One region of the Labrys sp. HAY1-8F genome, then DNA from elsewhere that is predicted to be linked to it. Evidence: predicted binding sites of a transcription regulator. Region 1 holds the regulator's gene; the other holds the start of a gene.
The links. Region 1 encodes LexA, which represses DNA repair genes until DNA is damaged. Its sites were predicted from a motif close to TGTTCNNNNTGTGTTCNG; they were not measured.

Region 1 (14,668 bases):
CATCGCCCTTCGCTTCATCAACCCGACGCAGATGGTGACGCGGGTAAAACGCCAGCCTGCCCGCTGATCCAATCGCCCCCTCCGACGCAAGCCACCTTGCGCTGACGCGGAAGTGGGATGAAGTTTGCGCTCAAGCACGAATCAAGCACCAATCGGGTTGGTGGATGATGTTGCCAATGGGATGGGAAGCACTCGGCCAGTGGGGTGAAGATGCTGCTCGCATCGAACCGCTCGCTGGCGGAGTCGCCAACGACGTTTGGAGCGTGCGCGTCGACGGACACCTCGCGGTTGGTCGTCTCGGTGTCAGGAGCGATGCTGATCTCGCCTGGGAAACCAACCTCCTCCAGCATCTCGACCGCGAAGGTCTGACCGTGCCAATGCCGATTCCGACGATGGACGGCCGGCTGTTCGCGGACGGTCTGGTGGTGATGACATATGTGGAGGGTGGGCCGCCCGAGACGGAGGCCGATTGGCGTCGCGTGGCCGAGACGCTTCGTCGGCTGCATCGCCTGACGCGGGGTTGGCCGCAGCGCCCGGGCTGGCGATCGTCGACCGATCTCCTCAACGCCGAAACCGGGACCAAGATCAATCTCAGCGCGATGCCGCCCGAGGGCGTTGCTCGATGCCGAGTTGCGTGGGCGCGGCTTACCGGACGTCAGACATGCGTCGTCCACGGCAATCCCAGCAACCCTGGCAACATCCGCATGACCGCGGATCGGGTCGCCTTGATCGACTGGGACGAGGCGCATGTCGATGTGCCCGACCTTGACCTAGCGCTGCCCCACAACGCCGCCGGCCTCGATGGCGGCGCTCATGACATCGCCGCGCAAGCGTCGGCCGCATGGGAGGCTGCCGTCTGCTGGGACGACGATTATGCAGTCAAGCGGCTTGCCGAAGTTCGAGCGGTCTGAGCAGCGGCAGCCAATCGCGAGCCCGCATCGAATGCCGGATTTTCCGCTGCTCGGTCGACGCGGTCCCCTCAACCCGCCCCCTCGTCACGAGGCTTCGGCGGAGAATAGGTCTGTGACCCACAATCGTACGCCGTCCGCAAGGCAGCTTTCATCGGACGGGCAGATTCGAGTGCCGTCGGCTGGAGCGCCTGCTTCCCGCACGCGGCCTACAGCTTCTTGACCAATCTCAATGTTTCGGCGGCGAAGCCGTTCTTTTCATAGAAATTCCGGCCGCGATGATTGCTGGCAAAGACGTCGAGGGACAGGGCGGCATAGCCTTGCTCCCGCGCCCAGTCCTCCGCGGCGGTGAGCAACTGCCTCGCCACCCCCGTGCCCTCGGCCGCATCGGTGACGGCCAGAAGCGCCACATAGCCGATCTTCTGGCCGGTTATGCCATCTGCCCCCGGCAAGGCATGCAGGAAACCGAGGCCGACGCCGACGACGTCCTCGGCAATCAGGCTCGAACTCCCCGCCGCGGGATCCCTGAGATTGGCGGCGGAAAAGGCATCCTGAAATGACTGGATTTCGGCCTGCTCATGCAATTCGGTTTCGATGACCGCCGCAAGGCGCTGGCCGAGACCGAGCATGAAACTCATATCCCGCTCTCCCTCCGCCTTGCGGATACGCATGGTCATCGACGATAGGCGGAAGCGATGCCGAGAAAGTCCTCGGCCTTCAGCGAAGCGCCGCCCACCAGCGCACCATCGACATTGTCGACGCCCATCAGCTCGGCCGCATTGCTGGGCTTGACCGAACCGCCATAGAGCACGCGCACGCCATTGCCCTCTTCGCCGAGCGCCTTCACCAGGCGGGCACGGATGAAATCATGAACCTGCTTCACGTCCGCTGCCGTCGGCGTCAGGCCCGTGCCGATCGCCCAGACGGGCTCGTAGGCGATCACGGTATTGGCGGCGTTGGCATCATCAGGCAGGGATCCCGCAAGCTGGCTCCCGACGACATCCAGGGTCTTGCCCAATTCGCGTTCCACACGGGTCTCGCCGATACAGACGATGGCGACAAGACCGGCACGCAGCGCCGCCTCGGCCTTGGCCTTGACAGTCGCGTCCGTCTCGCCGTGATCGGTGCGACGCTCGGAATGACCGACGATGACATAGCTCGCCCCGGCATCCTTCAGCATCTCGGCAGAGATGTCGCCCGTATGAGCACCCGAGGCCTTGGCGTGGCAGTCCTGCGCCCCGATCTTGATATGCTGGCCCGCGGCCTGCGCCGCAAAGCGGGAAACCAGCGTGAAGGGCGGACAGACCAGCACCTCGGCACCGCCGGCCTCTCCGGCTGCGACGCCCGTCGCAATGGCATCGAGCTCGGTGACCCCCTTGGTGAGACCGTTCATCTTCCAATTGCCAGCGACGAGCGGGCGCGGCCGGTTTACTGTCATCTTGCTGATCCTCTTTCTGTCAAACAGGGCAGTCTCAATTTGAGACCACCCTGGATTGCCGAGGCTGCTCGGCGGGGCGGGCTCGAAAATCCTGTCGCCTGTCGGGGCTGGCGCCGGGTTTGCTCATTAACTCGCACCCGATGCGCCGACTTCACCTGAGCGGCTTCCTCCCGATCGGACCTGTGGTTCGATCGGGAGGAAGCCGCAAGGCATCAAACATTTGCAGAGTTTCTGGGCAAGGGCCATCCGCGGGCCTTGCCCAGAAACTCTGCCAGAAACTCTGCTTGGCGTGCTTAGCAACCTCATCCCGGTGGAGCAAGGCGTGGGCACCGCAAGAAACCCACAGCCGCGCCATTGCGACGCCACGTGCTCGTCCCTATGATGCGCCGCCTTTCGTGCGCCACCCCTTCCGGGACCGTTCATGCGGGCCCGAACAAGAGTAGAAACGATGCGGGGTTTCCCGGGCTCTCCGAGACGAGCCTGGAGAATCCTTTTGCCTTGATGGAACCAAGACACCGATGCTGAGCTCATTCCGCGATGTTATGACCAAGGGACCCGCCAAGATCATCACGGCGGGGCTCATGTTCCTCCTGAGCGGCAGCTTTGCCTTATGGGGTGTCGAAGGCTGGCTGCAGGGGGGCAGCAATTCCGACGTTGCTACGGTCGGCGGTTCCTCGATTTCCGCCAACACCTACAGCGAAGCCTATCGCGCGCGGACCGTGCAGATCACCCGCGCCACCGGCAAGGCAGTCACCCCCGACCTCGCCCGCACCTTCGGCATCGACAAGCAGGTGCTCAATGGCCTGATTTCGGAAAAGGCCATGGATGTGCAGGCAGCCAGGCTTGGGCTCGGCCTCGACCCCCAAGCCATGGTTCAGACCGTGATGAACGACCCCGATTTCCAGGTCTCCGTGCCGGGCAAGCCGCCCGCCTTCGACGCCAACGCCTTCCGTCAGATGCTCGAGACCAACGGCATGAACGAAGCGATATTCTTCGCTCGCCAGCACGAGGTCTATGTCCGCGGCCAGATCGACCAGGGCCTGGCGGCCGGTGGCCCCGTTCCCCAGGCACTCCTGCAGGCCGCGGCGCGCTACGAACAGGAAAAGCGCAATACGTCCTATGTCGTGCTGCCGCAGAGCAGCGTGGGCGACATCGCTCCGCCCGACGGCACCGCGCTGCAGACCTATTACGACGAGAACAAGGGTGCATTCCGCACCAAGGAACTGCGCAGCCTGAGCTATATACTCGTGACGCCGGCAGAGTTGACCGGCCGGGCCACCGTCACCGATGCCGATGTTCAGGCCGCCTTCGACAAGGACAAGGCAGGCTCGGCAGCGCTGGAGCAGCGCACGGTCGAGCAGATCGCCTTCCCCTCGCTGGATGAGGCCAAGGCCGCCGCCACCCGAATCGCCTCGGGCCAGATCACCTTCGAAGGCCTTGTCACTGAGCGCAAGCTCAAGCCCGAAGACATCGATTTGGGCACGGTGTCCAAGCGCCAGCTCGGCGACCAGAAGATCGCCGACGCAGCCTTCGCCCTGAAGGAAGGCGCCACATCCGACGCCGTGCAGGGCAGCCTCGCCAACGTCATCGTCAAGGTTACCAAGATCGTCGACGCCAAGACCGTCCTGCGTGGGGAACTGGAACGCCAACGCGCATCGGAAGCCGCCAAGAATCTGCGTGATTCCATCGAGGACGAGCGCATGGGCGGCGCCCCGCTCAAGGATATCGCCAGCAAACTCAAGCTGAAGGCCGTCACGCTGCCCGCAGTCGATACGGAGGGTCGCGACGCCGAGGGCAAGCCGGTTGCCGTGCCGCTCGCCGCCCAGGTCCTTCCCGCTCTCTTCACCGCCGAACCCGGTTCCGATCCCGAAGCCGTCGACGGCCGCGACGAAGGCCTGATGTGGTTCTCGCTCGACACCGTCGTTCCGGCTCGCGACCGCACGCTCGACGAAGCCAAGAACGAGGTAATTACTGCCTGGACCGCGGATCAGAAAGTCGCCAAGCTCAAGGAGAAGGCCGACGAACTCGTGACCCAGTTGCGGGGCGGCAAGCCGCTCGAAGACCTCGCCAAGGGCCTGAACCTGCAGGTCGTGCCGGCTTGGGATCTCACCCGCAACGGCCAGAACCAGCCCGTGCCTCCGGCAGTCGTCACTGCCGTGTTCGCCACCCCGCTCAAGGGCTTTGGTACGGCGCTCGCCGCCAACGGAACCGATCGCATCATCTTCCACGTCGAGGACAATGTGATCCCCGAGCTCGATGCCAAGGCTCCGCAGACCGAGACTCTGTCCAAGCAGCTCGCAGCCGGCCTCGGCCAGGATCTGATGACGGAATATGTCAAGAAGGTCGAAGGTGAGCTCGGCGTGACCATCAACCAGACCAATGTCGACCGTATTGTCGGCACCGGCAGCCTCTGAGTCGATACCATGCTTCTCGAACCTTCCTTCGAGGTCTTCTCGGCCGCCTACTCGGCCGGCAAGGCGCAGATCCTGACGCTTACGCTGGTGGGCGATCTGGAGACGCCGGTTTCCGCCTTCATGAAGCTGGCGGGCGATAAGCCCAACGCCTTCCTGCTGGAATCGGTGGAAGGCGGCGCCACGCGCGGGCGCTATTCCATGATCGGACTGGAGCCTGACCTGATCTGGCGTTGCGAGAACGGCAAGGCCTCGATCAACCGCCATTTGCCGGACCAGACCTTCGAGGCGTTGGGTGGCCATCCCCTCGAGACGCTGCGGGCGCTGATCGCGGAAAGCCGCATCGAGCTGCCTGAGGGCGCGCCGCCGATGGCGGCCGGCCTGTTCGGCTATCTCGGCTACGACATGGTGCGGCTGGTGGAAGAGCTTCCCGCCGCCAAGCCGGATCCCATTGGAGTTCCCGACGCCATTTTGATGCGCCCTACGGTGATGGTGGTGTTCGATGCGGTGCGCGATGCCATCACCGCCGTGACGCCGGTTCGCCCGCAGGCGGATGTCTCGGCCAAGCAGGCCTATTTGCGCGCCGAACAGCGGCTGATGACCATCGTCGACGGCTTGGATCGCCCGACGCCCAAGCTGGCCGAGACCGTCGATCTCGACGCACTCCACGCCCAGCAGGTCTCCAACACCGCCGAAGCGGATTACCTGGCCATGGTCGCCCGTGCCAAGGAGTACATCAAGGCCGGCGACATCTTCCAGGTCGTGCTGTCACAGCGCTTCAGCGCCCCGTTCCAGCTGCCGCCCTTCTCGCTCTATCGCGCCCTGCGCCGCATCAACCCAGCCCCATTCCTGGTCTACCTCCAGCTCGAGGGCTTTTCCGTGGTCTGTTCCAGCCCGGAAATCCTGGTCCGGCTGCGCGAGGGCAAGGTCACGGTCCGCCCCATCGCCGGCACGCGCCCGCGGGGCAAGACCAAGGCCGAGGACGATGCGCTGGCCGAATCGCTGCTCAACGATCCCAAGGAACTGGCCGAACATCTCATGCTGCTCGATCTCGGGCGAAACGACGTCGGCCATGTCTCGGCAATCGGCAGCGTGAGCGTGACCGATCGCTTCTTCATCGAGCGCTACAGCCATGTGATGCACATCGTCTCCAACGTCGAAGGCAGTATCGGGCCTGGTCATGACGCGCTCGATGCGCTCGCAGCAGGCTTTCCGGCCGGCACGGTTTCGGGCGCGCCCAAGGTCCGCGCCATGCAGATCATCGACGAGCTCGAAAGGGACAAGCGCGGCCTCTATGCCGGCGCCATCGGCTATTTCGGCGCCGACGGCCAGATGGACACCTGCATCGTGCTGCGCACCGCCCTGGTCAAGGACGGCGCCATGCATGTCCAGTCCGGCGCCGGCATCGTCTATGACAGCGTGCCGACCAGCGAGTACGCCGAATGCGTCAACAAGGCCAAGGCCCTGTTCCGCGCCGCCGAAGAAGCTGTCCGCTTCGCCGGCCAGCCCGGGCGGGGACAGTAAGGCAGGTGGACGGCATCCATGGCTAAATGGCCCGGTGCCCGGCGATCGGCCCTGCTGACCTTCGGGGCCGCGTATGTCGTGCTGTTCGCCGATTTCTATCTCTACCTCTATCCGGGCGGCATGCAGGCCGTCGCCCTGATGCTGGCGATTGCCCTGCCTGCCCTGGGCGCTGCCTATGGCATCTTCTTCTTCCATTGGCTGTTCGAGAGCGAGCGCTCGGCACCCTATTCCGACTACGGTTTCGGCATCTGGCTGATCTCCTCGCTCGCCTCACTTATCTACATGGCCGTCTTCGCGGGCCTGGGCGCACTCTTGCCCTATGGCTTGGAGAGGTTGGAACTGTTCGGGAACACCGTGCAGATGATCGCTTCTCGCATGACCTTGGCCTCGGACTATTTCGAGCCCATCGTGGGCCGAAATCTCGCGCTCTTCGTCCTGCTGGAGATCTTTGCCTGCGCCTATGGCAAGAAACACGGCATACGCCGACGCCCGATGGCGGCTCCACCCACTCCCGGCACTTCCTAAAGCCGAAGCGCTTGACCCGCTGCCTCCGCACGCCTAGTCGTGATGGCTTCAAAGGAGGCAAGAGCCGTGACGACAGACCGTTCCATGACCGTGACGCTGATCGACAATTATGACAGCTTCACCTGGAACCTCTGGCATTATCTCGGCCAGCTGGGTTGCACCGTCACGGTTCATCGCAACGACAAGGTCAGTGTCGACGAGGTCATCGCCGCGGCGCCCGATGCGATCGTGCTCTCGCCCGGCCCCTGTACGCCCACCGAGGCCGGCATCTGCTGCGATTTGATCGAGAAAGCCAGGGATCGCATCCCGCTTTTCGGCGTCTGCCTCGGCCATCAGGCGATCGGCCAGGTCTTCGGCGGCGACATCGTGCGCCTCGCCATCCCCATGCATGGCAAGATCTCCTCGATCGACCATCGTGGCCGCGGCGTTTTCCGGGGCTTGAACGGCCCCTTCATGGGCACGCGCTATCACTCGCTGGTGGTCAAGCGCGACACCCTGCCAACGGATCTCGAAATCACCGCTGAGACCGACGACGGCGTCATCATGGGCCTGCAGCACAAGAGTGCGCCGCTGCATGGCGTTCAGTTCCATCCGGAATCGATCATGTCCGATCATGGCCACCGCATCCTCCAGAACTTCCTGGAGCTGGCGGCGGAATGGAACGCCAAGAATAGAGCTCAAGAAAGCGAGCATACATGATGGACGGTTTCAAGCCCTATATCGGCAAGGCCGCCGCCGGTTCGCTCTCCCGGGAAGAGGCGGCTGAAGCCTTCGACCTGCTCTTGTCCGGCCAGGCCACCCCCTCTCAGATCGGCGGCTTCCTGATGGCGCTGAGAGTACGCGGGGAAACGCCTGACGAGATGGCCGGCGCCGTCACCGCCATGCGCGCCAAGATGCTGACGGTGGAAGCCCCCGAGGACGCCGTCGACATCGTCGGCACGGGCGGAGATGCCTCCGGTTCCTACAACGTCTCGACTGCCGCCTCCCTGATCGTCGCAGGCGCGGGCGTGAAGGTCGCCAAGCATGGCAATCGCGCCCTCTCCTCCAAATCCGGCGCCGCCGACGTATTGACAGCGCTTGGGGTCAATATCGAGCTGAGGCCGGAAGATATTGCGCGCTGCATCAGCCTGGCCGGCGTCGGATTCATGTTCGCCCCCGCTCATCACGGCGCCATGAGGCATGTCGGCCCCACCCGCGTCGAACTCGGCACGCGGACGATCTTCAATCTGCTGGGGCCGCTCTCCAATCCCGCCGGCGTCAAGCGGCAGCTGCTCGGCGTCTATGCCCGCCAGTGGCTGCAGCCCATGGTGGAAGTGCTCAAGACGCTGGGTTCCACGCGCATCATCGCCGTACATGGCAGCGACGGGCTCGACGAGATCACCACAACCGGGCCCACCGAGATCGTCTCGCTGGAGAACGGCCAGATCAGCCATGGCGTCATCACGCCGGAGGAAGTCGGCCTGCGCGTGGCAGCACCCGATGATCTCAAGGGCGGCGATGCTGCCCACAACGCGGTGGCGCTGCGGGCCGTACTCGAAGGCGAGAAGACGCCCTACCGCGACATCGCCCTCTTGAATGCCGGTGCTGCCCTGCTCGTGGCGGGGCGGGTGCCGACCCTTGGGGATGGCGTAGCCCTCGCCCGCGAATCCGTCGACAAGGGCAAGGCCCTAGCAACACTCAACCGTTTGGTTGAAGTTTCAAACGCGTGAGTGCCATGGCCACCATTCTGCAAAAGATCGAAGCCTATAAACGCCGCGAGATCGAGGCGGCGAAGGCGGCATGCCCGTTGCCTGAACTGATCAAGCTGGCAGAGCAGGCCGGTTCCGTACGCGGCTTCCAGAGGGCTCTACAGGCCAAGCTCGACGCCGGCCACACCGCCCTGATTGCCGAGATCAAGAAGGCCAGCCCCTCCAAGGGCTTGATCCGCGCCGATTTCGATCCTCCGGCGCTCGCCCGCGCCTATGAGGCCGGCGGCGCTGCCTGTCTTTCCGTGCTGACCGACGAGCCCTCCTTCCAGGGACGGCCCGACTTCCTTACCGCAGCGCGCACAGCGGTATCGCTGCCCGCCCTGCGCAAGGACTTCCTCTACGATCCCTATCAGGTGGTGGAAGCCAGAGCCTGGGGCGCCGATTGCATTCTGGTGATCATGGCCAGCGTCACCGATGCCGAAGCGCGGGCCCTGATCGCAGCGGCCAAGGACTGGTCGCTCGACGTTCTGTGCGAAATCCACAACCACGACGAACTCGAGCGCTCTCTCGTGCTCGATGTCGGCATGATCGGCATCAACAATCGCGATCTCAACGACTTCGTCACCCGCCTGGAAACCACGGAGACTCTGGCGCCGCTAGTGCCGAGCGACCGCCTGCTCGTCGGTGAGAGTGGCATCTTCTCGCCAGCCGACGTCGGCCGCCTGCAGCGGGTCGGGGTCAACACCTTCCTGGTCGGCGAAAGCCTGATGCGCCAGGCCGACGTCACCGCCGCCACCCGCGCCTTGCTGGCCCTGGATAGCGCGGCATGAGCCAGCAGCGCACGAAACGCGGCCTCACCCATCTCGACGCCTCCGGCGAGGCGAATATGGTCGACGTCTCGCAAAAGGCCGTGACCAGCCGCACCGCGATCGCTGAAGGGCGCGTGGTGATGCAGCGTGAAACGCTCGACCTCGTGTTGTCCGGCGATGCCAAGAAAGGCGATGTCCGCGCCACGGCCCGCATCGCCGGCATCATGGCAGCCAAGAAGACGCATGAGCTGATTCCGCTTTGCCATCCGCTGCTTCTCAGCAAGGTTGCCGTCGAAATCGAGCCCGACACCGCTCTGCCGGGTCTGACCGTGCGGGCGACGGCCAAGGTTGCCGGCCAGACCGGCGTGGAGATGGAAGCGCTTACCGCAGTCTCCGTGGCCTGCCTGACCATCTATGACATGGTCAAGGCCGTCGATCGGGGTATGCGCATCGAGGCGATCAGGCTCGTGGAGAAATCCGGCGGCAAATCCGGCGATTGGCATGCGGAGGAAAATCGATGAGCCTGCTTCCCGTCGCGGACGCGCTGGCCAAGGTGGTTGCCGGCGTAGCCCCGCTTCCAACCGAAACAATATCGCTGCATGCCACGCGCGGACGTGTTCTCGCTTCGGCCATCACGGCGCTGAGGACCCAGCCCGGCTTCAACGCCTCGGCCATGGACGGCTACGCGGTGCGAGCGGCAGATGCCAAGGAAGGTGCCAGCCTCGAATTGATCGGAGAATCGGCGGCGGGGCATGGCTACGCCGGACGAGTTGGCGAAAACCAGGCCGTTCGCATCTTCACGGGTGCGCCCGTGCCGGATGGCGCCGACACAGTGGTGATCCAGGAGCACACGAGCCGCGAGGGCAATCGCGTCATCGTGGAGGCGGCGGCCAGGCTCGGCCAGCATATCCGGGCCCGTGGCCTGGACTTTGCCGAAGGACGGGAGGCTTTGACATCAGGCACCGTCATCGGTCCCCGCGACATAGCGCTTGCCGCGGCCATGAATCATCCTGCCCTGCCGGTCCGCCGCCGCCCCAAAGTTGCTATTCTCGCGACCGGCGATGAATTGGTACTGCCCGGTCAAGCCATCGGCGAGAATCAGATCGTCGCCTCCAACAATTTCGCCATTCGGGCACTGGTCGAGGCCGAGGGGGGCGAAGTGCTCGACCTCGGCATCGCCAGCGACGACTTCCCGGCCCTGGAAGCTGCCGTTCGGCGGGCTCGTACCGAGAAGGCGGATGTGCTCGTCACCATCGGCGGTGCTTCGGTCGGCGATCACGATCTGATCCAGACCGCGCTCACCCGCGAAGGCATGCGGCTCGGCTTCTGGAAGATCGCCATGCGCCCGGGCAAGCCCCTGCTGCACGGGCGGCTTGGCTCAATGCATATCCTCGGCCTGCCCGGCAATCCGGTATCCTCGGTGGTCTGCGGCGTCCTCTTCCTGGTACCCTTGTTGCGTACGTTGCTGGGGCGGGCCGATGCGGGTCTGTCCCGCCGCAAGGCCGTCTTCGCCAGCGCTTGGCCAGCCAACGACGTTCGTGAAGACTATATCCGTGCCCGCTTCGTGCTTGACGACACGTCAGACATCCTCAAGGTGAAACCGCTGGCGCTGCAGGATTCGTCGCTGGTGAGTGTGATGCAGCATGCCGACTGTCTGGTTGTCCGGCCGCCCTTTGCGCCGGAAGCAAAACCAGGCGATATCTGCGAGATCATCGATCTTCGTGCGGCCGGCTATTGACGCTACCCTTAACCTGAACTTCACAGTTGCAGAACACAGTAGGAACATGTAGCACTGTTCTTGTTTTGTTTACACCTTCACCGTGATTCGCGGCCGCCACGACGGGAAAGCCATGCTGACCAAGAAACAACACGAATTGCTTCGGTTCATTCATGAGCGCCTGAAGGAACAGGGCGTGCCCCCCTCCTTCGATGAAATGAAGGAGGCGCTGGACCTGCGCTCCAAGTCCGGCATCCACCGCCTGATCATGGCTCTGGAGGAGCGCGGCTTCATCCGGCGCCTGCCAAACCGGGCACGCGCGCTCGAAGTGGTACGCCTGCCCGAATCCGCCGTGCCAGGCGGCCTGTCGCTGGCCTCTTCGCAGCGGGGCTTCCGCCCCAACGTGATCGAGGGCAATCTCGGCAAGGTCCGCCCCGTCAGGCCGGAAATGGACGAGGATGTCGGCCGGCCGGTTCTGGTCCCGGTGATGGGACGCATCGCCGCCGGTACGCCGGTCTCCGCCATCCAGACCAAGAGCCATACCATCAGCGTTACGCCGGAAATGCTGTCCTCAGGTGATCATTTCGCCCTGGAAGTGCGCGGTGATTCAATGATCGAAGCTGGTATCTTCGACAATGACACCGTGCTGATCCGCCGCCAGGACCATGCCGATACCGGCGATATCGTGGTAGCCCTGATCGACGATGAGGAAGCCACGCTGAAGCGCTTGCGCAAGCGCGGCGCCTCCATTGCGCTGGAGGCGGCCAATCCGGCTTACGAAACCCGTATTTTCGGCCCGGACAGGGTACAGATCCAGGGTAAATTGGTGGGCCTGTTCCGCCGATATTGAGAGCATGCGAATTTGGTTCGCTTGCAATGACTGGCCTTCATACAGTCAGCGGCCACGCTCTGGAACGCCGTGACGTCGAGCGGTTGCTCAAGGAGCGCGCGCCGTATTGCCTTGTCGATTGTGAACTGGAGGAATGCGATCTTTCGCGTCTCGACCTGTCCCACTGGTCGTTCGAGCGTTGCATTCTCAAAAATGCCAAGCTGGTCGGCGCCAAGCTCGCGAATACGCTATGGCGCAATTGCAAGGCGGGCGGTGCCGATTTCCGTGGCACCGACCTCGAAGATGCTGCATTCCGCACGGGTGACTACAGCAATGCCAGCTTTCGACGCGCCAAAGCAGCCTCGGCGGTTTTTACCGGCTGCAAGCTGACAGGCGCGGATCTCTCGGAAATCGCCGCATTCGGGCTCGTTTTCGAGGAGGTCTTGCTTATGTCGGCGAAACTGCCGGCCTTTTCCTTTCGCAAGTCCACGCTACGCCGCCTCGACTTCACCCAGGCCGATCTGCGCCAATGCGATTTCCGCGATGTCATCTTCGAAGAGTGCAGCCTGCGCGATGCCAATCTGGTCGATGCCCGTTTTGAAGGAGCGGATCTACGCAGTGCCGATCTCGGCGGCTTGAAGCTTGGTGACGCCCGTTATTTCAAGGGCGCCACGATCTCGAAAAACCAGGCCGGCCAATTGCTAGCCGAGCTAGGCTTGCGGATCGCCTGAAGAAGGTCTGGAGTTCGCAGGCAAATCCGCTTGATGGTCGGGTAGCCTCCGGGTGTCTTCGAACTACCATCTGTCCGAAGACCCGGCCTGGCTGACAGCGCCGATCAGTCGACCGCGATCATGACGTCGGAGGCCTTGATCACGGCATAGGCGTTCTGGCCGGGCTTGAGCTGGAGATCATCGACGGCCTCATTGGTGATCGAAGCGGTAATGATGGTACCGTTGATCTCGAGCTGGATATGGGAGGTGGTCTGCCCCTTCGTCACGCTCTTGATCGTGCCCTTGATCTGGTTGCGGGCGCTGATTTTCATGGTCCGTCCTTTCTTGTGAGAATCTCGCGTCAGTTATCGGTTTCGGCGGTGACGCGGTCCATAGGCCTATCCGTCGCTGGGACTTGTACTGCCGCCTGGGGCAGAGGCTTCGGCGGCACAATCACCCGGCTCGGTACCCATGGACGGGACGCTTGGGGATGGCGGGCCATGACGAGACGCCAGCGCGGACTGATATCGCCGCTCGCCGACGGCTCTACATAAAGTGCTATCGAGCCGACCGCGCGAATCAACTCCCGGTCCATTACAACTCCAGCGGCGGCACAGCGAGCACCGATCGGAACCGGTCCGGCCAGGACGCTGACGCGTCCACAGTCCTCTTCGGCGGCGTTGCTGGTCTTGTCGAGCATGAAGATCCCGCCTCCTTCAATGGGCGCGGAACACCCTTCTCTGTCACATAGGCGCTGTGCGGCAAGGGTTGGATCCTCCGGCTTGCGCCGATCGCCCATGGCCAGCAGCCATTGCTGAACCGTAAAAGCATCGGATCGCTGCGCCAGCACGGTCAGTTGATCGCCCTTGCGAACGAGGGCCGCGTAGCCGTTTGCGCCGAACAGAGCTACCGGCAGCGACGCTGTCGCGGCCAGGGCAATGCCCCCGCCCAAAGGCAATAGGGCCAGCAGAGCAAGACGCGTGCGCAGAACGGTCAGCAGGACCAGCGTCAGAGCGAACAATCCGAGCGCCGCGGCGGAGAACTGCGGCAGCACGAGATCGGAGCCAGGCCAGGTCGCAACCGAACGAGCCACCTGCATGAACAAGCCGACAGCCCAGCCCATCGCCTGCCAGAATGGAGCGCCATAGCCAAACGGCTCGGCGACCACGGCCAGCATGGCGAGCGGCATGATCAGGAAGGAGACGATCGGCGTCGCGACAAGGTTCGAGGCCAGCGACTGCAGCGTGATACGATGGAAATGAAAGGCTGAGAATGGCGCCGTGGCGAGCGAGGCGACGATCGTGGTCAGCATCATGGCAAGTACCAAGGTCACAGCGCCACCGATGGCCCTTTCCCACGCCATTGCAGATTTCTCTCGCTTCCGCCGGCTCCATTGCTCATGTGCGATCACCAGCATCGCCACCGCCGCGAAGGACATCTGGAAGCTCGGCCCCAGGAGCTGCTCCGGCGTAGTCAGCAGCACGAAGCTCGCGGCCAGGGCGACGTTGCGGCGGGTAATGGCATTGCGTCCCAGCGCCACGGCCAGCAGCACGATGGCCGTCATCAGGAAGGAGCGGACCGTCGCGACCTCGGCGCCGGAAAACAGTGTATAGGCAGCAGCCGGCAGCAGCGAGAGCAGCGCGGCGAGTTCCTTGGTGCCCCGATAGAGCACGATCCGGCGCGACAACGCCAGGACAGCGCGGATGAGGCCGAACAGGCCGCCCGCAAATAGCGCCATATGGAGACCCGAGATCGAAACGACATGATAGAGCCCGGAAGCGCGCAAGGCCTCATTGGCGTCGCCGGGAATCTGGCCGCGTTTGCCGGTGACCTGCGAAGCCGCGATGGCGCCATTCTCGCCTTGTATCGTCTCGACGATCCGTCGGGTCAGATCGTTGCGCTGGCGATCGATCCAGATATTGAAAGCTTCCGCCCAGCTCGCCTCGACGGGGCTGGCCGCAGGTGCAATCTTGCCCGCTGCAAAACCAACGCCACCAATGCCATCGAAGAAGGCATCGCGTGCGAAGTCGTAACCGCCGGGCAAGGCAGGAGGCGGAGGCGGTCTCATGACTGCCTTGAGGCTGATGCTGTCGCCAGCCCGGATTTCGC
Region 2 (14,668 bases), 5.4 Mb from region 1:
TTGGGCTCGACCAGCCGCGCAATGCTGGTAACCCAGGGAATGTCCATCGGCGTGGCGGAGCGGATCCAGGCAGGCTTGCTCCTGTCGGCCAGCGCCCAGCGTTTCGGCAGCACCAGCAGGACATTGCTCTCGCGTCCCAGGCGAATGATGTCGTCCTTCGACAGGCTCGACGTCGGCTCGGCCATCACCAGCACCCCGCCTTCACCAGGGGCGACGGTACCGTTGATGCGGCTGCGGGCAACGGGAACATCGAGGCGTTGCGCCAGCTCATAGAGGCCGGCATGCCCGATCGCCGAGACCGATTTGGTGGTGGTGCTGAAGCCCTGTTCTTCGGACGAGCCGTTCAGCATCAACAGCATGGACAGGGCGAAGACGGCCGTGGCTCCAGCGACCAGCACGGCGAGGACAGGACCTGAGAAGGTGGCTTTTTCGCTCATGCCGCCCTCGCCTGCATCGCTTCGGTCAGGGCCTCATAGCTCTGCCGGCAAGCGGCATAATCGCGCTCTTCGGCAGGGCTTTCGCCGAAATAGACGGGCTCCACGCGACCGATGATGTCGGACAGCGCCTGCTTGCCACGGTCGGGCAGCGACAGGGCCCGAAGAATTTCGCGGCTGGTCAGCGAGTCCGCGAAGCTGACATTGAGCCTCTTGCGCACCTCGATCAGGCTGCGCAGCAGCAAGGCATGCATCGCCTCGGCAAGGCGGCCCTGGCGCGCCAGTTCGTCGGCCTCGACCTGGGCCACCACCATGCGCTCGACCGAGGCGGCCTGAGCGGAGACCTCCGTATCGACACCGGCAACGAGCTTGCGCCGCCCCAGGACCGGCAGACGATCCCGCATCGTCCAGATCGCGAAGATGAGACCCGCGGCGATGGCGGCATAGAGCAGGATGCTCAGCAAGGTTCCCAGCGACGGGTTCCACATGCGCGGCGCCCGCTCATCCTGCTTTGGCTCCGTCTTGGGCGTCACCACCTCGCCCTTGTTGCCGGGCAGGTCGGGTTGCAGGCCGAGATCGCGCGCGACATCCTTGACCACGGCTTGTGGATCGGGGGCAGCGAAAGCCGGCGTTGCCGGCGTCAATGCGAGTAGAACCGCCAAGCCGGCCATAGCCGGCATGATCCTTCCCGTCGGATGTTTTCGACCCCGTTCCCGCACCAAACCGCCAATCAGCCCTGCTTCATATCCGCGAACATGGCGTGACGGCCGATCCGGAGCAAGCGCTCAGGGAACACATTCACGCCGCCTCGATCGAATTCATCCACCAGCGGGAGCGCGGCGGTAGGTCGTTGCCGACAAACGGGTCATTCGCGAATCTGTTCCATTTTTGTTCATATGTAACTTCTACCCTTTCCCGAAGACGGCTCGCCGAATCGGTGGGCAGATTCGTTCCTCACGACGCGAGACCAAGGCATGAACGCGCAGGCAGCCCTTCTTGTCCCCGAGGTGTCCATTCAATCGCCGGTCGACCCTCTTGCCGGCCTGAACGAAAACCAGCGCCGGGCGGTCGAGCATGGTTCGGGCCAGCCGGCCGGGCCCGTGCTGATCATTGCCGGCGCCGGATCGGGCAAGACCAACACGCTGGCTCACCGGGTTGCCTATCTCATCGCCGAAGGAGCTGATCCCAGGCGCATTCTCCTTCTGACCTTCTCGCGCCGGGCCGCCTCCGAAATGACAAGGCGGGTCGAGCAGATCACCGCCAAGGTCATGGGGGCAAAGGGGGCGACACTGAGCGAAGGCCTGACCTGGGCTGGCACGTTCCACGCCATCGGCGCCCGGCTCCTGCGCGAATATGCCTATCAGATCGGGCTCGATCCCTCCTTCACCATTCACGACCGCGAGGATTCCGCCGACCTGATCAACCTGGCGCGCCATGAACTCGGCTTCTCCAAGACGGAAAGCCGTTTCCCGAGCAAAGGCACGTGCCTGGCCATCTATTCGCGCGTGGTCAATGCGCAGGATGAACTCGAAAACGTGCTGAAGGAGGCCTTTCCCTGGTGTCTTGCCTGGGCAGCGGAGCTTCGCAGCCTGTTCGCCGCCTATGTCGAAGCCAAGCTCGCCAACAATGTGCTCGACTATGACGACCTGCTGCTGTGGTGGTCGCATATGGTGGCAGAACCGATGATCGCCGCCGATATTTCGGCCCGTTTCGACCATGTCCTGGTCGACGAATACCAGGATACCAACCGCCTGCAATCCTCGATCCTCAAGGCGCTCAAGCCGGACGGCAAAGGCGTCACGGTGGTCGGCGACGACGCCCAGTCGATCTATTCCTTTCGCGCCGCCACCGTGCGCAACATCCTCGACTTTCCGGCCCAGTTCTCGCCCGCGGCTGAAATCATCACGCTCGATCGCAACTACCGCTCGACCCAACCCATCCTGGCGGCTGCCAATGCCGTCATCGCCCTTGCCAGCGAGCGCTTCACCAAGAATTTGTGGACGGAGCGGCAATCGAGCGAGCGTCCGCATCTCGTCACCGTCAGGGATGAGGCTGGGCAGGCCGATTTCGTCGCCAGTCAAATCCTGGAGAATCGCGAGAGCGGCATGACGCTGAAGCAGCAGGCGGTGCTGTTTCGCGCCTCCCATCATTCCGGCCCGCTCGAGGTCGAACTGACCCGCCGCAACATCCCCTTCGTGAAGTTCGGCGGGCTGAAATTTCTCGACGCCTCCCACGTCAAGGACATGCTGGCCTTGCTGCGTTGGGCGCAGAACCCGCGCGACCGCGTCGCCGGTTTCCGCGTCCTGCAACTGCTGCCGGGCGTCGGCCCCACGTCGGCCGCCAATGTGCTCGACGCCGTCGGTGTCGACGACATCGCGGCCTTGCCGGCGCCTCCCCGCGCGGGCGCGGACTGGCCCGATTTCGTCGACCTCGCCGCGAGCCTGCACAAGGGACCGAGCGACTGGCCCGGCGAGATCGAGCGCGTTCGTCGCTGGTACGAGCCCCATCTCGAGCGCATGCATGAGGATGCGGTGACGCGCCGCGCCGATCTTCTCCAGCTCGAGCAGATCGCGGCGGGCTATGAATCCCGCGAACGCTTCCTCACCGAGCTGACGCTCGATCCGCCCAACGCCACCAGCGACGAGGCCGGAGCTCCCTTGCGGGACGAAGACTACCTCATCCTCTCCACCATCCATTCCGCCAAGGGGCAGGAATGGAAGGCCGTCTTCGTGCTCAACACCGTGGATGGCTGCTTGCCCGCCGATCTCGCCGCCGGCACCAAGAACGATCTGGAGGAAGAGCGCCGGCTGCTCTATGTCGCGATGACACGGGCGCGCGACAGCCTGCATCTTGTCATGCCGCAGCGCTTCTTCACCCATGGCCAGCATTCCCAGGGCGACCGGCATGTCTATGCCAACCGCACCCGCTTCATCCCGGCTTCGATCCTCGATCGCTTCCAGCAGATGATGTGGCCGAGGGTGGCAGCGTCCAGAGCGCGGCAACCCGGCGGCATCCACAGCTCGATCGACCTGCGCGACCGCATGCGCGGCATGTGGCGTTGAGACGTGTGGTTGAGCATGCCATGGTCCGGCCATGTGTGGACGGATCATGCAGCGCAGCCCGGACCTGCCGGGCCTTCAGACGGAACCTGGCGCTACGCCGGAAGAGGTCGCTCGTGCCTGGGAGGCCCATTTCAATGGCGCACCGGCGCAATATTTCTGGGTGTTCCGCCGAAAACCCGGATCGGCGACCTATGTTCGGGATCTCCTGCAATGGGGCCTCATTCCCAACTGGGTGAAAGATCCCAGCGACTGGCCGAAGCCGATCAACGCCCGTTGCGAGGGCATCCAGACCAAGCCTTCCTTCCGCGATGCCTATAAGGCACGGCGCTGTCTCGTTCCGATCGATCTCTTCTTCGAATGGATGAAGATCCTTGAGCCGGACGGCAAGCCGGTGAAGGGAGCCAAGCAGCCATATGCCATCGCCATGAAGGATCGCCGTCCCTTCGCCGTGGCCGGCGTCTGGGAAAGCTGGATCGACAAGGCCTCTGGTGAGATCACGCGCAGCTTCGCCGTCGTCACCTGCCAGGCCAATGCGCTGATGGCGACGATCCACGACCGCATGCCGGTAATAGTGGCCCCGGAGAGCCATAAGCGCTGGCTCGACAATATCGAGCCGGATCCCTTCGACCTGATGGTGCCCTTTCCGCCGGAGCTGATGGAGATCTGGCCGATTTCTTCGCGCGTAAACAGCCCAGCCAACAACACGGAAGATATCGCCAGGCCCATGTGAGGATACTGGGAGCGCGGACTTCTCAGCTCCATGAAGTCATGGGGCGATGTCCGCTCTGTCAGCGTGATATTTCACAGAGCGGACTGGAAGTCCGCGCTCCGAACAAGAAGCCCTTGACCTTCCCATGACTGGAAGGTTTACCTATCTTGGCAATGACCTGGAAAGGGATTGCCCCATGTCTCCGACTATGAGCCCTCCGACTTTGAGCTCTTCGACTTCGAACCCCGCAACTTTTGACATCGCCATCGAGGGCATGACCTGCGCTTCCTGCGTTCGTCGCGTGGAGAAGGCCATCGCCGCCACCCCAGGCGTCGTGCAGGCCGCCGTCAATCTCGCCACCGAGCGGGCGCAGGTCGCCTTCGAGGGGCCGGCCAACCTGCCTCCTGTGCTGGCTGCCATCGCCAAAGCGGGTTACGGCGCCCATCTGATCGAACAAGACCGGGCCGAGGATCCTGAACGCACGGCCCGCAAGGCCGAGATCGCTACACTGCGCCGGGATCTGGCTCTTGCCGCCCTGCTGACCGTGCCGGTCTTTCTGGTGGAAATGGGCGGACACCTGGTGCCGAGCCTGCACCACGCCGTCCAGATGAACCTGGGTCGCTGGAACTGGTATGCGCAATTCGTGCTGATCAGCCTCGTGCTGTTCGGGCCGGGGCTGCGCTTCTTCGTCAAGGGCATTCCGGCGCTGCTGCGGGGTGCTCCGGACATGAACGCCCTGGTCGCCCTCGGTGCCGGTGCGGCCTGGCTGTTCTCGGTCGTCGCGACCTTCCTGCCCTCGGCCCTGCCGGCGGGAACGGCCTATGTCTATTTTGAGGCCGCCGGCGTCATCGTCACGCTGATCCTGCTCGGCCGCTATCTGGAGGCGCGGGCCAAGGGAGAGACCAGCGAAGCGATCCGCAAACTGGCCGGGCTGCAGGCCAAGACGGCCCTGCGCCTGCGCGACGGCTCGGAAACCGAAGTGGCGATCGCCGAGCTCCAGCCGGGAGACATCATCCGGGTGCGCCCCGGCGAGAAGATCGCCGTCGACGGCGAAATCGTCGAAGGCTCCTCCTTCGTGGACGAGTCGATGATCTCCGGCGAGGCGATACCGGTTACCAAGGGCGTGGGTGCCGAAGTCATCGGTGGGACCATCAACAAAACAGGCAGCTTCTCGTTCCGAGCGACGAAGGTGGGCTCGCAGACCCTCCTCGCCCAGATCATCCGCATGGTCGAGGCAGCCCAGGGCGCTAAGCTGCCGATCCAGGCGCTGGTCGACAAGGTGACTGCCTGGTTCGTGCCCGCCGTCATCGCCATCGCAACGCTGACCTTCCTCGCCTGGCTGCTGTTCGGCCCGAGCCCCGCCCTCAGCTTCGCTCTCGTCAATGCGGTTGCCGTGTTGATCATCGCCTGCCCCTGTGCCATGGGCTTGGCTACCCCCACCTCGATCATGGTGGCGACAGGCCGTGCGGCCGAACTCGGCGTGCTCTTCCGTCGCGGCGATGCCCTGCAGAGCCTGCGTGATGTCGAGATCGTCGCCTTCGACAAGACGGGAACCCTCACCCAGGGCGAGCCTGCGGTCACAGATATCGAAACCGCCCCCGGCTTTTCGGAGAATGAGGTTCTCGCTCTGCTGGCCTCGGTGGAAGCGCGTTCGGAGCATCCGCTCGCCACCGCCATCGTCAAGGCGGCCCGCGAGCGTAACCTCGACATTCCCTCGGCCACCGATTTCGAGGCGATCCCGGGGCGCGGCGCCTCCGCCCTCGTCGATGGCCGGAAGATCTCGATCGGCTCGGCACGCTGGATGGCAGAACAGGGCTTTGATGCCGGGATTCTCTCCGATCGGCCAGAAGCCCTCGGCGCACAGGCCAAGACGCCGCTTTTCGCGGCCGTCGACGGCAAGATCGCCGCGGTCATCGCCGTCGCAGATCCGATCAAGCCGACGGCCAAGGCCGCCGTCGCGGCCCTCAAGGCACTCGGTCTCCGGGTTGCGATGGTGACGGGCGACGCCCGGCGGACGGCACAGGCGATTGCGGCAAGGCTCGGGATCGAAACCGTCGAGGCCGAAGTCCTGCCGGACGGCAAGGCCCAGACCGTGCAGCGGCTGGCGGCCGGAGGGCGCAAGATCGCCTTCGTCGGCGACGGCATCAACGATGCGCCGGCGCTCGCCACCGCCGATGTCGGCATCGCCATCGGCACGGGCACCGACGTCGCCATCGAGAGCGCGGCGGTGGTGCTGATGGCCGGCGATCCCAATGGAGTCGTCAGGGCCATAGGCCTGTCACGGGCGACCATGCGCAATATCGGCCAGAACCTGTTCTGGGCCTTCGCGTACAACATCGCGTTGATCCCCATCGCTGGCGGCGCTCTCTATGCCGTCAACGGCACCTTGCTCTCGCCGATGCTGGCAGCCGGCGCCATGGCGCTTTCAAGCGTCTTCGTGGTGACCAATGCGCTCAGGCTCAAGGGCTTCCAGCCTGAGACTGCGCCAGCACAAGCGACAGGTGTACAGACATTGACTTCATCAAGCTAATTCAAGGGAATATCGAAGAAAGCTCATCAAGATTCGAAGGTCGTGATGAGGTCTTCGCGTGAAGGACGAACAGGAAGAACCGTCATGAATATCGGTGAAGCATCCGCCGCCTCCGGCGTCTCGGCCAAGATGATCCGCTATTATGAATCTATCGGGCTCGTACCGAACGTAGCCCGCACGGAAGCCGGCTATCGCGTCTATGGTGACAGCGATATTCACACACTGCGTTTCATTCGCCGCTGCCGCGATCTCGGCTTTTCCGTCGAGCAGATGGAAACCTTGCTCGCTTTGTGGAGCGATCGCAGCCGTGCGAGCTCCGATGTCAAGAGCATCGCCGCAGCTCATATCATCGAGCTCGAACGCAAGGCGCGCGAGATCGAGGGTATGGCGAAGACCCTGCGCCATCTCGTCCATAATTGCCACGGCGACGACCGGCCCAACTGCCCGATCCTGGAGGATCTTTCCCATGGCGAGGAGGCGGCACCCCCCAAGCCCAAGCGTCGCCGAGCGTGATGTGCATGATGAGGTGAGCTAACTTCCCGCCATGCCTGTCCAACCGATTCTGCGTTTTCCCGATCCATGCTTGCGCCAGGCGGCAAATCCCGTGACCGAATTCGGGCCCAGGCTTGCCGCCCTAGCCGAGGATCTGCTCGACACCATGCGCGCCGCGCCCGGCATCGGCATTACGGCCCCGCATCTGGGCATTCTCGAAAGACTGACGGTGATCGAGCTGCCCGATGAGAAAAGAGTGCGGATCTATGTCAATCCGCGCGTCGTCTGGTCATCGCACGATAAGCGGGAGCATGTCGAAGGCAGCGTCTCAATGCCCGGTGCGACCGAGACGGTCGAACGTCCCGCCCGGGTGCGTGTCGCCTTCCAGACCCTTGAAGGGGCGGAGGAGACCGAGGAAGCCGATGGATTGCTCGCCGTCTGCCTGCAGCACGAAATCGACCAGCTCGACGGCATTTTCTGGATCCAGCGTCTGTCGCGCCTGAAACGCGAGAGGCTGATCAAGCGTTTTCAAAAGCGATCCTGACGCCAGCCAGCCCCGCAGACAACAAAATTTCGCCAGGGCTGTCGGCTTGGCCGGATGCCGAACGTCCTTCGGGAGATCGAAACAGGAGGAAGCTGAAATGACCTATGTCGACGGTTTCGTTGTCGCCGTGCCCAAGCAGAACCTCAAGGCCTATGAGGAAATGGCCCGTCTCGGCGGCCAGGTCTGGATGGAACATGGCGCACTCAGCTATGTCGAATGCGTTGCCGACGACGTGCCTTATGGCGAGGTCACGTCCTTTCCGCGCGCCGTCCAGGCCAAGGAGGATGAGATCGTGGTGTTCTCCTGGGTGACCTACCGCTCGCGCGAGGAGCGTGACGCCATCATGGCCAAGGTGATGGCCGATCCCCGGCTGGAGGGTAGCATGGCGAACGCGCCCTTCGACGGAAAGCGCATGATCTTTGGCGGCTTCACCACCTTGATCGAGCGGTAGGCCAGGTCCTCATCGCCGCCTGTTCACAAGCGCCAATCGAAGGCATCAGAATTGGTGTGCCGATCTCCAGATCGGCATCTTTTCGACAGACAATTGCTACCCAGAATGCCGATCTGGAGATCGGCACACCAGCATAAGCGCTCTTGTCCGCCAGGTTAGGACCACCGCCCTGTCTCATCAGGCCAGGACGGCGGCGTAGTTGTCGGGCTTGAAGCCGACCAGCAGCTTGCCGCCGCCGAGGTCGAGGACCGGGCGCTTGATCATGGTCGGTTCGGCCAGCATCAATGCGATCGCCTTGGCCCGGTCGATACTCTGCCTGTCGGCCTCGGGCAAGGCGCGGAACGTGGTGCTCGACTTGTTCAGGAGTGTTTCCCAGCCGACCTTGTCCACCCAGGCCTCGAGGCGCTTGCGGTCGATCCCTTCGGCCCGGTAATCGTGAAAGCCATGCGCCTTGCCATGCGCGTCGAGCCAACTGCGTGCCTTCTTCATGGTGTCGCAGGTCTTGATACCGTAGATCGTCACGCTCATGTCAGGTCCTGTTTGCGGGGCCGTACAAGGCCCTGTTTTCCGTCGAAAAATAGATAAGGGCGAGGACCGGCAGGGCAAAGCCCAGCCAGGAGACCGCCGCCCAGCCGCCATGGGCAAAGGCCCAGCCCCCCAGCGCCGAGCCGAGCGCACCGCCCACGAAGAACGTCGCCATATAGACGCCGTTGAGGCGGCTGCGATATTCCGCACCCAGATTGTAGATCAGGCGTTGGCCGAGCACGACATTGGCCGAAACGCCGAAGTCGAGCACAATCGCGGCAGTGACCAGTAGGCCGAGCGACAGGCTCGATCCCGGCTCGGCCAAATGGGTGAGCAGGAAGCTGAGGGCGCCGAGCGTCATGGCGAAGGCCGAGGCTGGACGGACCCAGCCGCGATCGGCGATACGCCCGGCGAGCGGGGCTGCCACCGCGCCTGCCGCCCCGGCCAGCGCGAACAGGGCAATGCCCGACTGCGTCATGCCAAAGACGGGGCTCGCCAGCAGCAGCGGGGTGCAGGTCCAAAACACGCTGAAGGCGCCGAACATGCAGGCTTGATAGAGAGCACGCCTGCGCAGGATCGGCGTGGCGCGCATCAAGGTCGCCATCGAGAGGAGAAGACGGCCATAGGACGGAGCCGGCGGCGGCTGGCGCTTGGGCAAGGCCCGGGCCAGCACTGCGCCCAGCACCAGCATGGCGACGATGGAGACCAGGAACACCATGTGCCAGGAGCTGAAATAGGTGATCAGGCTCGATACCGGACGGGCCAGCATGATGCCGACCATCAGCCCGCTCATCACATTGCCGACCACCCTGCCCCGCCGCGCCTCGGGTGCGAGATGGGCGGCAAAGGGGACGAGGATCTGCACGGCCACCGATCCGAGCCCGATCAGCAAGGCCGAGACCAGGAATTGCAGGCTGTCGCGGGCCAGCATGGCCCCTGCCAACGCGATCACCGCCAGGCCCATCACCCAGAGGATGAGCTTGCGATTCTCGATCAGATCGCCGAGCGGCACCAGGAACAGCAGCCCGGCGCCGTAACCGATCTGCGTCATCGTCACGATCAACCCAGCCGCGCCTGGCGACATGCCGAGATCAGCGCTGATCAAGCCGACGAGCGGCTGGGCATAGTAGATATTCGCGGCGATGAGGCCGCAAGCCGCAGCGATCAACAGAGTGACCCAGGCGGAGGCGGCGGGCTCCTGCACGGCCTCGCTGCTCGTTGCAATGCGGGACATCAAATCTCACAAAAGAAAAGGCATGCAGCCCCCGGCTATGGGAAAGCGTCATGCGAGCCTGAAAGGAATTCAGCTCTTCTTTTGTCACGGGCAATGCCGGCTTGGCCAGCCCTTGTCCGACAAAAGCTCCACGCATCTGCCACTGGCAGGCGCGGATCGCATCAGGTAAGCCTGATGCGCTCCCCGCTGGCAGGGTCGAACAGCCTGAGATCGCCGGGAGCGATGGCCAGCTTCACGATCTCGCCTACCGTCAAGGCGGGACGCTCGGTCGTGAAGAGCTTCACCCCCTGACCGCCGATCTCCAGGTGCGCCACCGTGCCGAGCCCTGTCGGCTCCACCAGATCGACGCGGGCCGGCACGTTACCCGCCGACGACAGCACCGCGCGCTCGGGGCGAATGCCCACGACGACCTTGGCGGGCAGGCGCTGGCCCGGCAGGACGGCAAGAACCGTATCGCCGACCCGCAAGGCCGTGCCTCCTTCGCCCGGCTGTGCCTGCGCATCGAGAAAGTTCATGGCCGGCGAGCCGATGAACCCGGCCACGAACATATTGGCGGGATCGTCATAGAGTTCGAGCGGTGCGCCGACCTGCTGGATCACGCCGCCCTGCATGGCGACGATGCGATCAGCCATGGTCATCGCCTCGATCTGGTCATGGGTGACATAGACCGAGGTCGCCCCGAGATCGCGGTGCAGTTTGCGGATCTCGAACCGCATCTGCTCGCGCAGCCGCGCATCGAGATTGGACAGCGGCTCGTCGAACAGGAAGGCCTTGGGATTGCGCACGATGGCGCGCCCCATGGCAACGCGCTGGCGCTGCCCGCCCGACAACTGCCGCGGCTTGCGCTCCTGCAGAGCTTCTAGGCCGAGCTTGGCACCCGCCTTGGTCACAGCATCCGAGATGAAATCGGCCGCTTTCTTCCGCAGCTTGAGCGCATAGCTCATATTGTCGCGCACGCTCATATGCGGATAGAGCGCATAGGACTGGAACACCATGGCGATGTCGCGATCCTTCGGCGGCAGGTCGTTCACCATGGCGCCGTCGATGAGGATCTGCCCCTGGGTGGTATCTTCCAGCCCGGCAATGAGACGCAGCAAAGTCGACTTGCCGCAGCCGGACGGGCCGACGAGCACCACGAACTCGCCAGAGGCGATGGAGAGGTCGATGCCCTTGAGGATGGGCAGCGCGCCGTAATTCTTGCGGACGGCTTTCACTTCGATATTGGCCATCGGAATAAACCTTTCAGCCCTTCACCGCGCCAGCGGTGAGGCCCTGGACCAGATAACGCTGGATCAGGAAGAAGAAGATGCAGACGGGGATGAGCGCGAGCACGCCGGCCGCCATCATCTGCCCGAAATCCACCGCGAACTTCGACACGAAGTTGAGCAGGCCCACCGGGAAGGTGATGACATTGTCCTTGGTGTTGAGCATCAGCGCGAAAAGCAGTTCGCTCCAGGCTGCGGTGAAGACGAAGCCGAGGGTGGCGGCGATGCCAGGCATGGTCAGGGGCAGGATGATCTGGCGCAGCGCCCCGAAGCGGGTGGCGCCGTCGATCATCGCCGCCTCTTCCAGATCCTTCGGAATGCCGTCGAAGAAGGACTGCATCAGGAAGGCGGCGAACGGCACATTATAGGCGGTGTAGATGATGATCAGGCCCGTCAGGCTGTTGTTGAGCCCGAGCGGCTGAAACAGCTTGAAGATCGGCGCGATGGTCATCACCAGCGGGAACATCTGAGTGATCAGCATCAGTCCGACCAGCCAGAACTTTCCCTTGTAGACAAAGCGCGAAAAGCTGTAGCCAGCACCAGCCGCCACGATCGTGGTGAACAGAGCCGTCAAGGCCGAAATGATCACGCTGTTGCGGAAGAACAACGGAAAATCCGTGTGGCGGATCACCGAGGCATAATGATCGAAGCTGAAGCGCGAGGGCCACAGCTTGACCCCTTCGCTGTAGAGCAGGTCATTGGGCGTCACCGAGACCTTGAACAGCCAGAACAGCGGAAACAGCGCGAAGGCCAGGAACAGGCCGATCAGCGTGTAGTGCAGGACCCAGTAGATGGAACGACGTGTGGAGCGGCGCATGATCATCCCCTCCGGATCAGCATTTGCCTGAGCGCGATGAGCGTGGCGGCATAGGCAAGCAGCAGCACGAGCAGTACCAGCGAGATCGCCGAGGCATAGCCGAAATCGAGGCGCTTATAGGCTTGGGTGTAGATGTAGCTGGCGACGATCTGCGTCGAATCCGCCGGCCCGCCTCCGGTCATCACCACGATGAGATCGGCTGAATTGGCGATCCAGACGGCGCGCAGCAGCACCGTGATGGCGATCGTCGGCGCCAGGAACGGGATGGTGATCGAGGTGAAGCGCTTGAGCGGTCCGGCCCCGTCGATCTCGGCCGCCTCATAGATGTCCTGCGGAATGGACTGCAGGGCGGCCAGCAGGGTGATGGCGAAGAACGGAAAGCCCCACCAGACATTGGCGACGATCGGTCCCCAGATGGCATGGGTAGGGCTGGACAGAATATTGTCGGGTGCTGCCATCATACCCAGTCCCGACAGCCAATGCGGCAAGGGCCCGACAATGGGATTGAACATCCAGGCCCAATTGAGGCCGGACAGGAAGCTCGGCACGGCCCAGGGCAGGAACACCAGGGCCTGTACCGCGCCACGTCCCGGGAAGGGCCGGTTCAGCAGCAAGGCCAGGATGAGTCCGAGCACGAACTGCAGCGCGACGGAAATCACGGTCCACAGCACGGTATTGGACAGGGCGTTCCAGAAGTTCAGGTCGCCCCACAATGTGCGGAAATGCTCAAGGCCGACATAGCCGCCCCCGAATGGTTTCAGCAGCTGGATATCGCGAAACGCGTAGGACATGCCGATTGCCAGAGGCACCAGCATGATCGCCACGATCAGAATGATCGAAGGAGTGGCATAGAGCCAGGGTTCGAACGCCAGCCGGGCGCTTCGACTGCGCCGGCTGGATTGGACGGGGATATCTGCCAGAGCCATGATGATCCGATCGGGAACGGGCTGGGGACCGAGAAGACAGCCGGCGCGCCCAACCATCCCTTCTCCCCTTGCGGTTATCGTCCACTCCACTTGGAGTGGACCGGGGGATGGTTGGCGGATGAGGGGTTCCGGCGAGCCCCTGGAGAGGTCGCATCTCTCCCCTCATCCGGCATTCGTGCCACCCAAGGCACTTCCGGAGGAAGTGCCAGGTCTCGCAAGGGGAGAAGGATGGCGCGCGCAGAGCCTACGAAACGATTACTTCTTCTTCGCCAGGTAGGCCTGCTGAGCCTTGGTGAGATATTCGGCCCACTGACTGGCAAGCTGATCCGGCGCGAGCTGGCCGAGCAGGGCCTGCTGCGTGGTCTTCAACGCGATGGAGCTGTCGAAGAAGGCCCACTCTTCCAGGTGGAACGGCATGACCAGGGGCACGACATTAGGGTCACGCAGTTCCTCGAACCAGCCCTTGAACTTGGGGTCGGCATAGAAGGGATCCTGCTCCGCCGCCTTGTAGATCGGCAGGGCACCGGTGCGCTTGTTCCAGGCGATGTTGCCTTCCGGGCTGTCCAAAGCCGCGATCAGCTTCCAGGCCAGATCCTTGTTCTCCGAAGCCGCGAACATCGACCAGGAGGCATAGCCCAGGGTCGGGAAGCTCTTGCCGCCCGCTCCCTTGGGCATGGGAGCGACGTCGTAATCGTCCTTGCTCATCTTGTCGGCCACGGCGATCAGGGCATCCGGATCCTGGTCAAGCATGGCGCAGGTACCGGAGTAGAAGCCGGTGACGATCTCGTTGAAGCCCCAGTTCACACTGTCCTTGGGAACGTAGCCGTTCTTGTAGAGATCGACGAACACGCTGAGGCCTTTCACCCAAGCGGGGTCGGCCATGGTGGAAGTGCCGTCCGCCTTGAAGAAGGTGTCGTTGCCGGCCGTGGTGGCGCCCATCATCATCCAGCCATTGAGGCCGCCGGGGCCGCCGCGCAGGCAGTATCCGAACTTGCCGGGAATGGCGGAGATCTTCTTGGCGCTCTCGACGAACTCGTCCATCGTCTTGGGCGGGTTGTCGATGCCGGCCTGCTTGAACAGCTTCTTGTTGTAGAACAACGCGCGCAGATAGAAGCCGTAGGGCAATCCATAGGCGGTGTTGTTGATGTAGCGCCCCATCTGGAGCGTCTTGTCGTTGAGGTCCTTGGTGTGGTCCCACTTGGCCAGATAAGGCTCGAGGTTCTCCAGCATGCCGTTATTGGCATAGAGCGAGATCCAGCGATCCGGCATCTCGACCACATCCGGCGTGTCGCCCGCCGAAACCATGGTGGCGAACTTCTCAAAGGCCTGGCCCCAGGGCAGCGAGGTGATCTCGACCTTCACGCCGGGATTGGCATCCTCGAAGGTCTTGACGATCTGCTTGAGCGTCTCCGTGCGCTCGGGGCTGGTGATCACCTCCGTCAGCTTGAGCGTGGTATCCGCCCAGGCTGGCAGAGCCAGCGCTAGCGAGGCCGTGGCGGCCAGCAGTAGTTTCTTGAACATTGAGACTCCCCTCTCTTGTTATTGCGCTTCACTTCCAAGGTCGTCCCGGACACCTTCCGACGGATTGCGTCCGGGCTCGCCCTATCTCTTCGCAGCTGATAGCGCCTGGGTGATATCGCCCCAGAGCGCATCCACGCCCTCAAGGCCGACATGCAGCC

Region 2: the regulator LexA is predicted to act here: its motif matches at 1,313-1,330, upstream of ACR9ZN_RS08945 (ATP-dependent helicase).

Annotation. Positions count from the first base shown of each region.
Region 1 covers NZ_JBPGWZ010000002.1:5,461,948-5,476,615, reverse strand. The annotation lists gene ACR9ZN_RS34400 (ABC transporter permease) at 1-67, shown strand, start outside; gene ACR9ZN_RS34395 (phosphotransferase enzyme family protein) at 177-911, shown strand; gene ACR9ZN_RS34390 (GNAT family N-acetyltransferase) at 1,118-1,546, opposite strand; gene tpiA (triose-phosphate isomerase) at 1,582-2,346, opposite strand; gene ACR9ZN_RS34380 (peptidylprolyl isomerase) at 2,865-4,760, shown strand; gene trpE (anthranilate synthase component I) at 4,770-6,281, shown strand; gene ACR9ZN_RS34370 (hypothetical protein) at 6,300-6,806, shown strand; gene ACR9ZN_RS34365 (anthranilate synthase component II) at 6,891-7,505, shown strand; gene trpD (anthranilate phosphoribosyltransferase) at 7,505-8,515, shown strand; gene trpC (indole-3-glycerol phosphate synthase TrpC) at 8,521-9,324, shown strand; gene moaC (cyclic pyranopterin monophosphate synthase MoaC) at 9,321-9,824, shown strand; gene ACR9ZN_RS34345 (molybdopterin molybdotransferase MoeA) at 9,821-11,041, shown strand; gene lexA (transcriptional repressor LexA) at 11,154-11,870, shown strand; gene ACR9ZN_RS34335 (pentapeptide repeat-containing protein) at 11,897-12,580, shown strand; gene ACR9ZN_RS34330 (TOBE domain-containing protein) at 12,685-12,891, opposite strand; gene ACR9ZN_RS34325 (ComEC/Rec2 family competence protein) at 12,921-14,668, opposite strand, start outside.
Region 2 covers NZ_JBPGWZ010000002.1:16,771-31,438, reverse strand. The annotation lists gene ACR9ZN_RS08955 (DUF4350 domain-containing protein) at 1-437, opposite strand, end outside; gene ACR9ZN_RS08950 (hypothetical protein) at 434-1,114, opposite strand; gene ACR9ZN_RS08945 (ATP-dependent helicase) at 1,409-3,496, shown strand; gene ACR9ZN_RS08940 (SOS response-associated peptidase) at 3,528-4,226, shown strand; partial or broken gene ACR9ZN_RS08935 (heavy metal translocating P-type ATPase) at 4,462-6,735, shown strand; gene cueR (Cu(I)-responsive transcriptional regulator) at 6,820-7,248, shown strand; gene ACR9ZN_RS08925 (peptide deformylase) at 7,280-7,771, shown strand; gene ACR9ZN_RS08920 (DUF1428 domain-containing protein) at 7,869-8,222, shown strand; gene ACR9ZN_RS08915 (ArsC family reductase) at 8,400-8,750, opposite strand; gene ACR9ZN_RS08910 (MFS transporter) at 8,752-9,981, opposite strand; gene ACR9ZN_RS08905 (ABC transporter ATP-binding protein) at 10,143-11,210, opposite strand; gene ACR9ZN_RS08900 (carbohydrate ABC transporter permease) at 11,224-12,063, opposite strand; gene ACR9ZN_RS08895 (carbohydrate ABC transporter permease) at 12,066-12,989, opposite strand; gene ACR9ZN_RS08890 (ABC transporter substrate-binding protein) at 13,245-14,510, opposite strand; gene ACR9ZN_RS08885 (PLP-dependent transferase) at 14,592-14,668, opposite strand, start outside.